4 regions of the Viridibacillus sp. d25.2 genome follow, and region 2 is predicted to be linked to each of the others. Evidence: riboswitches for the same ligand, from Rfam matches in the RefSeq annotation. Region 2 holds a riboswitch; each other region holds the start of a gene.
What was found. A riboswitch is a leader RNA that binds a small molecule or an ion and turns the genes downstream of it on or off. The one in region 2 is predicted to bind S-adenosylmethionine.
Positions count from the first base shown of each region.

Region 1 (2,205 bases), 1.2 Mb from region 2:
CAATCATACGATCTAACAATTTCTCTCCATCCTATTTCAAACAAAGGAATTGCTTCATCAAAGTAGTTAATTTGCACATAAAGTTCAGCTACATTTACTTCACCCATATAATTTTCATCATTTGTATTAACTTTTTTCAGCGTATTAAGTACAGAATCGTAATCATCTAAATGTAAGTAAGAAACCATTTCCGCATATTTCAAAAAATCGCCATCAGTTGCAGACTTTTTATAATGTTCTGCTGCTTTTTCAAAATTGTCCATGTTAAAATATGCTGCTGCCAAATTCGCATGGACTACTTCAGTATCTTCCATTTTTAAAGCATATTCTAAAATTCTGATGGCTGAAATGTATTTTTCCATTCGCAAATAAATTTCACCGAGTAAAGCAAAAGGAAAATAATGTTTTGGTTGTTGCTCTATTACTTCAGCTAAGAGCGGTAAAGCTTTGTAATATTCTTCAGCGTCTTTAATATAAAAACATGCTAAGTTATGGAGCGATTGTATATCTCTTTTTTCCACTACTGCTTGCTCTAGCATCATTTGAGCTTCTTCAAATTTAAATTCTTGTAATAACCGATTAACAGCTATGTCATTTAAATTCATCTTGTCACCTTCCAATTCAACTATGCAAATAATAGCATATTCATATAAAAAATGTACCACTTCTCAAAATTTATAAACTTTTCAAATTATATTGTTTCATAATAATGTTGATATTCTCATGTTCGCGTGTTAAAATTTCATTATTATTAACTTTCAAACAATTGAATATACTCACTTATCAAGAGAGATGGAGGGACTTGGCCCGTCGATATCTCAGCAACCACCCTATTTGTGGCAAGGTGCTAATTCCAGTAGACGTAGTCTTGTAGATAAGGAAATTGACTTCATATTTTGAAGGCCCTCTTCCTTAGAGGGCCTTTTAATTTTTTATAAAGGATGATGACATGATGACAAACAATCGTATTGAAACACGCCTAGTTCAGCTTGGCAATAACACTGATCAAAAAACTGGTGCTATTAACACCCCGATTTACCTTTCGACAGCCTATAAACATGCGGGTCTTGGCCAATCTACTGGCTACGATTATACAAGGACAAAAAATCCAACACGATCTGTATTAGAGGAAGCTATAGCTAACTTAGAATCCGGAGACGCTGGCTTTGCCTGTAGTAGTGGGATGGCTGCTATTCAATTAGTACTATCCCTTTTCAAATCAGGTGATGAGCTTATTTTACCAGAGGATATTTATGGTGGAACTTACCGTTTACTTGCTCAATACCATGAACAATATGCTATCAAACCTCAATATGCGAAATTCTCTTCAACTGAAGAAGTTGAGTCCTTCATTAACGACAAAACGCGCGCCATTTTTATTGAGACTCCTACTAACCCGTTAATACAGGAAATTGATATTGAGCTATATGCAAAGCTTGCGAAAAAACATAATTTACTTCTCATCGTCGATAATACATTCTTAACACCCTACTATCAACGTCCAATAGAGCTAGGCGCTGATATTGTTCTACATAGTGCGACTAAATACATCGGTGGTCATAATGATGTTTTGGCTGGTCTTGTCGTTAGTAAAGGTAAAGAGCTTAGCGAAAAACTATTCACAAATCATAATGCTGCAGGTGCAACACTTGCTCCATTCGACTCATGGTTACTGCTACGAGGATTAAAAACATTACATCTTCGCATGAAACAACATACGGAAAATGCTAAGCATATCGCGGCTTATCTAGAACAAGAACCTTTAGTAAAAGACGTTCTGTTTGCTGGTAAAGGCGGGATGATTTCTTTCCGTTTACAAAAAGGTGACTTAGTTGGTAAGTTTTTAGAAGGCTTGAAATTAATCGTCTTTGCTGAAAGCTTGGGCGGTGTGGAAAGCTTTATCACATATCCAACTACACAAACACATGCGGATATTCCAGAAGAAGAACGTATAGCTCGAGGTGTTGATAACTCTTTACTTCGCTTTTCAGTGGGTATTGAAGAAGCAGAAGATTTAATCGCCGATTTACAACAAGTTTTTTCTATCTTAGAAAAAGAGGTGTCATCATATGAGTTCAATTAATGAACAAATCGAAACAAGTTTAATCACCGCTTCTACTCGTGGTAATTACGAGCAAAAAACTGGTGCAGTTAATGTTCCAATATACTTATCATCTACATTTGATCAGGAACATTTCGATTCTT
Region 1 covers NZ_CM196652.1:3,015,682-3,017,886, forward strand. The annotation lists gene ACZLO7_RS14805 (tetratricopeptide repeat protein) at 1-605, opposite strand, end outside; SAM riboswitch class I at 778-881, shown strand; gene ACZLO7_RS14810 (methionine biosynthesis PLP-dependent protein) at 953-2,083, shown strand; gene ACZLO7_RS14815 (aminotransferase class I/II-fold pyridoxal phosphate-dependent enzyme) at 2,079-2,205, shown strand, end outside.
Region 1: another riboswitch for S-adenosylmethionine. It lies ahead of ACZLO7_RS14810 (methionine biosynthesis PLP-dependent protein); the one in region 2 lies ahead of ACZLO7_RS20525 (methionine ABC transporter ATP-binding protein).

Region 2 (2,205 bases):
CACGATGTACGTCTATAACAATAAAGGAGAGCTTGTTAGCGAATATGACAAAGCACATCTTTTCCGTTTAATGGACGAGCATTTGTATTTATCCGCTGGTGATAAGCAAAATAACTTTGAGTTGGGTGATATTCCAGCCGCTGGTGTTATTTGCTACGATATTCGTTTCCCAGAGTGGTTACGTCTACACGCGTTAAACGGAGCTAAAGTAATTTTTGTTTCTGCACAATGGCCAACACCGCGTATCGATCATTGGAAAACCTTATTACAAGCACGTGCAATTGAAAGCCAATGTTTTGTTATTGCAGTAAATCGAATTAGCCATAAAAAACAGAATTTCAACGGTCAGTCAATGGTTATTGAACCTTGGGGTGAAGTATTATGGACTGGTGGAGAAGATGAAGAAATGGCGATTATCGATGTTGATTTCTCTATAGTTGACGAAATTCGCCAACGAATCCCAGTGTATGATGATCGACGACCTGAATTATATAAAGATATTTCGAAATAATACAAAATTTCTAAAAAGTGTTTGACAACTAGAATATTACACAGTAATATTTAGTTCATAACTTACAAACGAATATTGAACTTTATCTAGAGAGACCGAGGGATAGGCCCTATGACGTCCGGCAACCCCCTGAAAAGGGAAGGTGCCAATTCCTACAGAATGAGTACATTCTGGAAGATAAATCGCCAATTTACATTTACGATACTTCTTTCAGAAAATTGAAAGAAGTATTTTTTAATAGAGTAAATACCAAGTAATTCTATAGAAGTTACATAATATAAACAGATTTGAGGGATGCAGTATGCTCGATATTCAGAATCTTATGAAAGTATATAAAACAAAAAAAGGTAAAGTAACGGGCGTGGAGAACGTATCACTGAAAATCAACAAAGGTGAAGTCTTCGGTATCGTAGGCTACTCTGGAGCAGGGAAAAGCTCACTTCTACGTTGTATCAATTTATTAGAGCGACCAACGAGTGGCAGTATCGTTGTAAATGGTCAAGACTTAACGAAGCTAAAAGGTGAGCAACTTCGAAAAGCTCGTTTGAAAATTGGTATGATTTTTCAACATTTTTACTTAATCAGTCAAAAAACTGTCGGGGAGAACATCGAATTTTCTTTAAAAGCAGCAGCTACACCGCCGGCACATATTAAAGCTCGTGTAAAAGAATTGCTAGAAATGGTTGGTTTAGCTGAGAAAATCGATGTCTATCCAGCACAATTAAGTGGCGGTCAAAAGCAACGTGTCGGTATCGCTCGAGCACTTGCAAATAACCCATCTATACTACTTTGTGATGAAGCAACTTCAGCACTTGATCCAAAAACGACAGTTTCCATTTTACGATTACTGAAGAAAATCAACCGTGAGCTTGATATTACAATCGTCTTGATTACTCATGAAATGGATGTTGTTAAAGAAATTTGTGATCGCATGGTTGTTATGCAAGATGGGAAAGTCATTGAAGAGGGTGCTGTCTATGACATTTTTGCAAATCCAGTTGAGCCTTTAACCCAAGAGTTTATCAGTAGTGTTGTATCATTTGAACTTCCGCCAACAATTCTTAATGGTGTCAAAGGGAAGATGGTTAAAGTGCTATTCAAAGGGGATGTCGCTGGTGAGGGAGTCATCTCAGATATGATTCAAAACTTCGATGTACACGGGAATTTCCTGCACGGTACTATTGAGTATATTCAAGAAAAACCGCTTGGCATTTTCCTAATGGAGCTACAAGGTCATCCGGATAATGTGAAGAGAGCCATTTCTTATTTGGAAGGGCGCGGTGCGCTTGTGGAGGTGATTAACGATGTTATTTGATTTCGAACATTTCCTTAGCATGCTTCCAGATATATGGAAAGCATTTGGTGAAACATTACTCATGGTTGGTATTTCACTTAGCATTTCGCTAATCATCGGGTTACCATTAGGTATTATTTTATTTGTTACAAGCAAAGGTTTATCTTTACGAAACCGTTTTTTAAATGGCATTCTAGGATTTATCGTCAATCTTGTTCGTTCCATTCCTTATATCATTCTATTAGTAGCGTTGTTCCCACTAACCAAAATATTAGTTGGGGATACTATTGGGCCAGTAGCTGCGAGTGTTTCATTATCTGTAGCAGCAATCCCATTTTTCGCGAGACTTGTTGAAACGTCTATGCGTGAAATTGATAAAGGTGTCATCGAAGCATCAATT
Region 2 covers NZ_CM196652.1:4,187,697-4,189,901, reverse strand. The annotation lists gene ACZLO7_RS20530 (carbon-nitrogen family hydrolase) at 1-511, shown strand, start outside; SAM riboswitch class I at 591-695, shown strand; gene ACZLO7_RS20525 (methionine ABC transporter ATP-binding protein) at 813-1,826, shown strand; gene ACZLO7_RS20520 (methionine ABC transporter permease) at 1,816-2,205, shown strand, end outside.

Region 3 (2,205 bases), 1.7 Mb from region 2:
CAATTCCATTCAAATCATCAATTTTAATATCCACAAGGATCACCCCTTAGATTCTATTATTCAATTGCTAGTCTATAATAAGGCGAACCGAGAGCAACGGTATCTAATATAAATTACTTCTTACTATGCCGTTCTAGATGCGTGGGTACAAATTATTTAAGGTAGAATAGCAAATGAGCGAACTGGGAAGCCAGAAGCCTTCTCAGGTTTTGGTACGATGTTAAAAATAACAGCCCCTTTTGCGGGTAGCTGGTCTAGATTAGTGAGCAACTCTATTTGATAAGTATCTTGTTCCAATACATATAGTTCAGAAAGTAAAGCATTGTTTTGACGATATAATACGCTAGAATCCGTATCAAATGTTTCATGCCCTATCGCTTTAATATGACGTTCCTCAAATAAGAATTTCAGTGCTTCTACTGACCATCCTGGCGCATGTGGATTACCCTCAGCATCAAAGTTATTAAATGCTTCAATATCAGGCCAACGTTTGCTCCAATCCGTGCGGAGTGCAACAAATGTACCTGCCTCAATTTCACCGTATTTAGCCTCAAATTTCAAAATATCTTGTACTAAAAACGTGAAATCATGATTTTCGGCTACATCTTTAGAATGATCTATTACAACGAGCGGCAATGCAAGTTCTTTTAACTCCAATTCTTCTAAATAACGGGCATTACGGACAAAGTGAATAGGTGCATCTAAATGTGTACCGTATTGGCCAGCAAAGGCAAAGTTTTGAGTGTAAAAGCCATCATCATGTGAAAATAGTGTTGTCTTTTCTAACCCTTTAAATGCATTAAATCGTGGTGTATCTGCTCCAAAAGTATGTGTTAAATCGATCCATTTCTTTTCTTTTAACGTTTGTAGTGCATTGATTAATTCTGTTGACATATCCATCACCTCATCATTTTATTGAACAAAAAAACCTCTTCTTGATAAGAAGAGGTTGACAATACGCCGATGCACTCTTCTTATCTTCAAGCATACGCTTCTGGAATTAGCACGGTACAATGTCCGTTGCTGAGATTTCACAGGGCCAGTCCCTCCACCTCTCTGGATAAGAAAAAAGTTATTTTGTTGTTTCTTAATTTACAACTTTCGAAATCTATTGTCAATATAAAATTCCGAAAATTCTTTACACTATATGATTCTCATTAACAATTATGATTGCTTTTTATTACAAATAATCAACTTTAAGCTCGTTTCTAGCCTTGTTTGATTCCAAATGCTATCCATCTACCATCAATATCTTCGATAATAAACTCTTTATTGTTGTAATCGGTATTACTTAATGAGCGAACTATTTTCACGCCAGAGTTAATGCATTCCTCTTGAAGCGTTTCATGATTGGTTGTTATAAAGTACGCATCATACCCATAACCATATAAAACTCGATTTGGTATAACTTCTTGTCCATTTGACTTTGTTAAAATAATTTCTGTTAAATCACGATATAAACAAATATGCGGTTCTTCTGCATCCATCTACGGTACAGCATGAAACCCCATTGTTTGAACGTAAAAATTTGCCGTACGGGATATATCAGCCGTTGGGAAGATGCTGTGAGACATTAATAACATATTATCCATGTAATCTCTCCTTCATAAATTACTTCATTTATTTTTTGATTCATTGCTGTTCACATCTATCACTCTTATAAAAAGTACTTAAATAACAGAATTGTCAGAAAAATAAAATGTGAATTTATCAATTATACTCTAGTTGATGTAGCATATTTACTCCTTTATGTGTTTATGCAATAGAATGCTACTATAAGTTGCATTAACCACTGTCTGAATTGTTCATAGAAAAAAGATAAAACTAGTTGATTGGAGTGCAGGCGGCGACTCCTTGGGGAACTAACGAACATCTTGAGACCCCACAGAAGCGTTAGCGACGAGGAGGCTCAAGGTTCGTCCCCAGGAAAGCGTCCGCCGGAACGGAAATTAACGGCATCGTAGAAAAAGCCATGGCTAAAATTCATTTTATGTACTTTTTCAGTTCCCTCAGCGTATAGGGGTGACCTCTTTGTGTGGATTCCAATTTATATAAGGTAATTCGTTATATTTTCGATACATATAATTCATGTAATTTTGCCGAAAATTCATCTGTGGGTAATGGTTTACTGAAGTAATATCCTTGGGCAAAGTCACAAAGATTATCACGAACTATACATAATTCTTCTTCCGTTTCTACACCTTC
Region 3 covers NZ_CM196652.1:2,537,054-2,539,258, forward strand. The annotation lists partial or broken gene ACZLO7_RS12705 (GNAT family N-acetyltransferase) at 1-34, opposite strand, end outside; gene ACZLO7_RS12710 (cyclase family protein) at 157-894, opposite strand; SAM riboswitch class I at 972-1,067, opposite strand; gene ACZLO7_RS12715 (VOC family protein) at 1,209-1,487, opposite strand; gene ACZLO7_RS12720 (putative bifunctional diguanylate cyclase/phosphodiesterase) at 2,065-2,205, opposite strand, start outside.
Region 3: another riboswitch for S-adenosylmethionine. It lies ahead of ACZLO7_RS12710 (cyclase family protein); the one in region 2 lies ahead of ACZLO7_RS20525 (methionine ABC transporter ATP-binding protein).

Region 4 (2,205 bases), 200 kb from region 2:
TTGCTGTAACTTTAGCTCAATTTCACCTAATAAATGCTGTACATTAGGTAATGAACTTATAGGTGCATTTAAGCTATTTGGTTGATGGTGATTTGCGAAGTGAACTGCATAATCACGGGCTGCTTGTGCTATGCCCAAATAAGTTGCAGGAATATGCAATAACCAGCCATTGATTTTACCACCGCTCGGATGGTTTGGTAATTCGACTAAATCCGAGTCACTTACTTTAACATCTTGTAAGATTAGGTCATGACTAGAAGTGCCACGCATCGACATTACATCCCATGTTTCTTCAATAGATAGTCCAGCGGTATCTTTGTGAATTAAGAAGAACCCAACTTGTTGTTTATCCTCAATCCAAGCAGAAGTTAAAAAATAATCTAAAACAGGGGAAGCCGTAGTGAAAATTTTGCGTCCATTTATAAGCCATCCATTGTCAGATCGTACTGCATTTGTTCCAGGACGTCCGCCACGAGTGGGGCTTCCAGTGCGCGCTTCACTTACAGAACGATTCACAATAGCACCGTTTTGTACTTCATTTGCAAAGAAATTAAGCCTGTCAGCTGTCCATAATTTCTGCTCATACAATTCACCTACAACACCTAGAGTCCAGCCCATTGAAAGTGAAGTGTTTTCATCGTAGCTAGCAAGTGTTTCTTGCAAAAGAACCATATCGTAAACTGAAAATCCTTCGCCACCAAATTCTTTTGGTAAAGTAATTGCGGGGTAACCAATTTCACGAAGTTGGCTAAAGCTCTCTTTTGGAAAAATAGATAATTCATCTACAGTCGCAGCACTTTTTGCGATTTGAACTTTTAGTAACGCTAATTTATCTAACCATTGACGTTGTAGCTCTGTTTTTATAAATATCTCTTTCATAATAAATCACCCTCAAATCCTCTAAGTTTATAATTCTTATAGAATTACTATGTATTGGAGCTGTAAAAAATCTCCCATTTATAAAAGAGGGAGCTTTAATGTTGTATATGCACCCTTATCTGCCAAGATTTCTCTTGCTGGAAGTAGCACCAATCTGTTAGACAGTGGTTGCTGAAGCTTCATCGGACCAGTCCCTTAGCTTCTCGTGATAAGTAATATTTTATTGTTTCAATTATTTTACTTTTTATAAAAGTGAAAGTCAATATGAAAAACAAAGTATTTTTGTAGGGATTAAGAATCGTAGTAAATGAGCCTAAGATTAATTAAAAATGATATAGGACTCTAGTTAAATGTTGTAATGATTATACATTTTAGTGAATATTTTTTAAATTATTCTACTTTTTAGGTTTACCACTTATCAAAAGAGGGTAAATAATCTTTGGTTATTAAATTTGAGGGGGGATACTTATGCTAAAGATAGAGAATTTATCGAAAGTGTATAGGGGTGGAAAGAAAGCCGTTGACGATATGAATATTGAAATTGAACGCGGTGAATTTGTCGCCTTTATCGGTACGAGTGGCAGTGGGAAAACGACTGCCATGCGTATGATTAATAGAATGATAGAACCGACCAAAGGTACCATCTATTTGGAAGGGGAAGATTTATCGAAAAAGAATCCAGTAGCATTACGTAGGAGTATTGGATATGTTATTCAACAAATTGGTCTCATGCCACATATGACCATTAGTGAAAATATTACACTTGTACCTAAATTGTTAAAATGGTCAAAAGAAAAGAAAAATCAAACAGCAGAACGCCTCATAGAACTCGTTAATTTACCCCAAAGCTATCTTGATTTATATCCCGCGCAATTATCTGGTGGTCAACAACAGCGTATCGGGGTGCTCCGAGCATTAGCCGCAGACCAAGACATTATTCTAATGGACGAACCATTCGGCGCACTAGATCCTATTACGCGTGACACGTTACAAGACTTGATGAAAGATTTACAGCAACGTCTTGGTAAAACTGTTATTTTCGTCACGCATGATATGGATGAAGCAATTAAGTTGGCAGATCGAATTTGTATTATGCATAGTGGCCAAGTTATCCAATTTGATACTCCTGACAATATCCTATCTAACCCAGCTAATGAATTTGTGCGTGAATTTATTGGCTCTCATCGTTTAATGCAAGAAAAACCAAGTGCGAAAATTGTTGATGATGTAATGATCAAACCAATTTCTATTACATTAGAGAAAAGTATTAATGATGCTTTTCGTTTAATGGTGACAAAACGCGTTGACACATTGTTTGTCGTTGAT
Region 4 covers NZ_CM196652.1:4,392,361-4,394,565, reverse strand. The annotation lists gene ACZLO7_RS21435 (acyl-CoA dehydrogenase family protein) at 1-879, opposite strand, end outside; SAM riboswitch class I at 992-1,094, opposite strand; gene ACZLO7_RS21430 (betaine/proline/choline family ABC transporter ATP-binding protein) at 1,348-2,205, shown strand, end outside.
Region 4: another riboswitch for S-adenosylmethionine. It lies ahead of ACZLO7_RS21435 (acyl-CoA dehydrogenase family protein); the one in region 2 lies ahead of ACZLO7_RS20525 (methionine ABC transporter ATP-binding protein).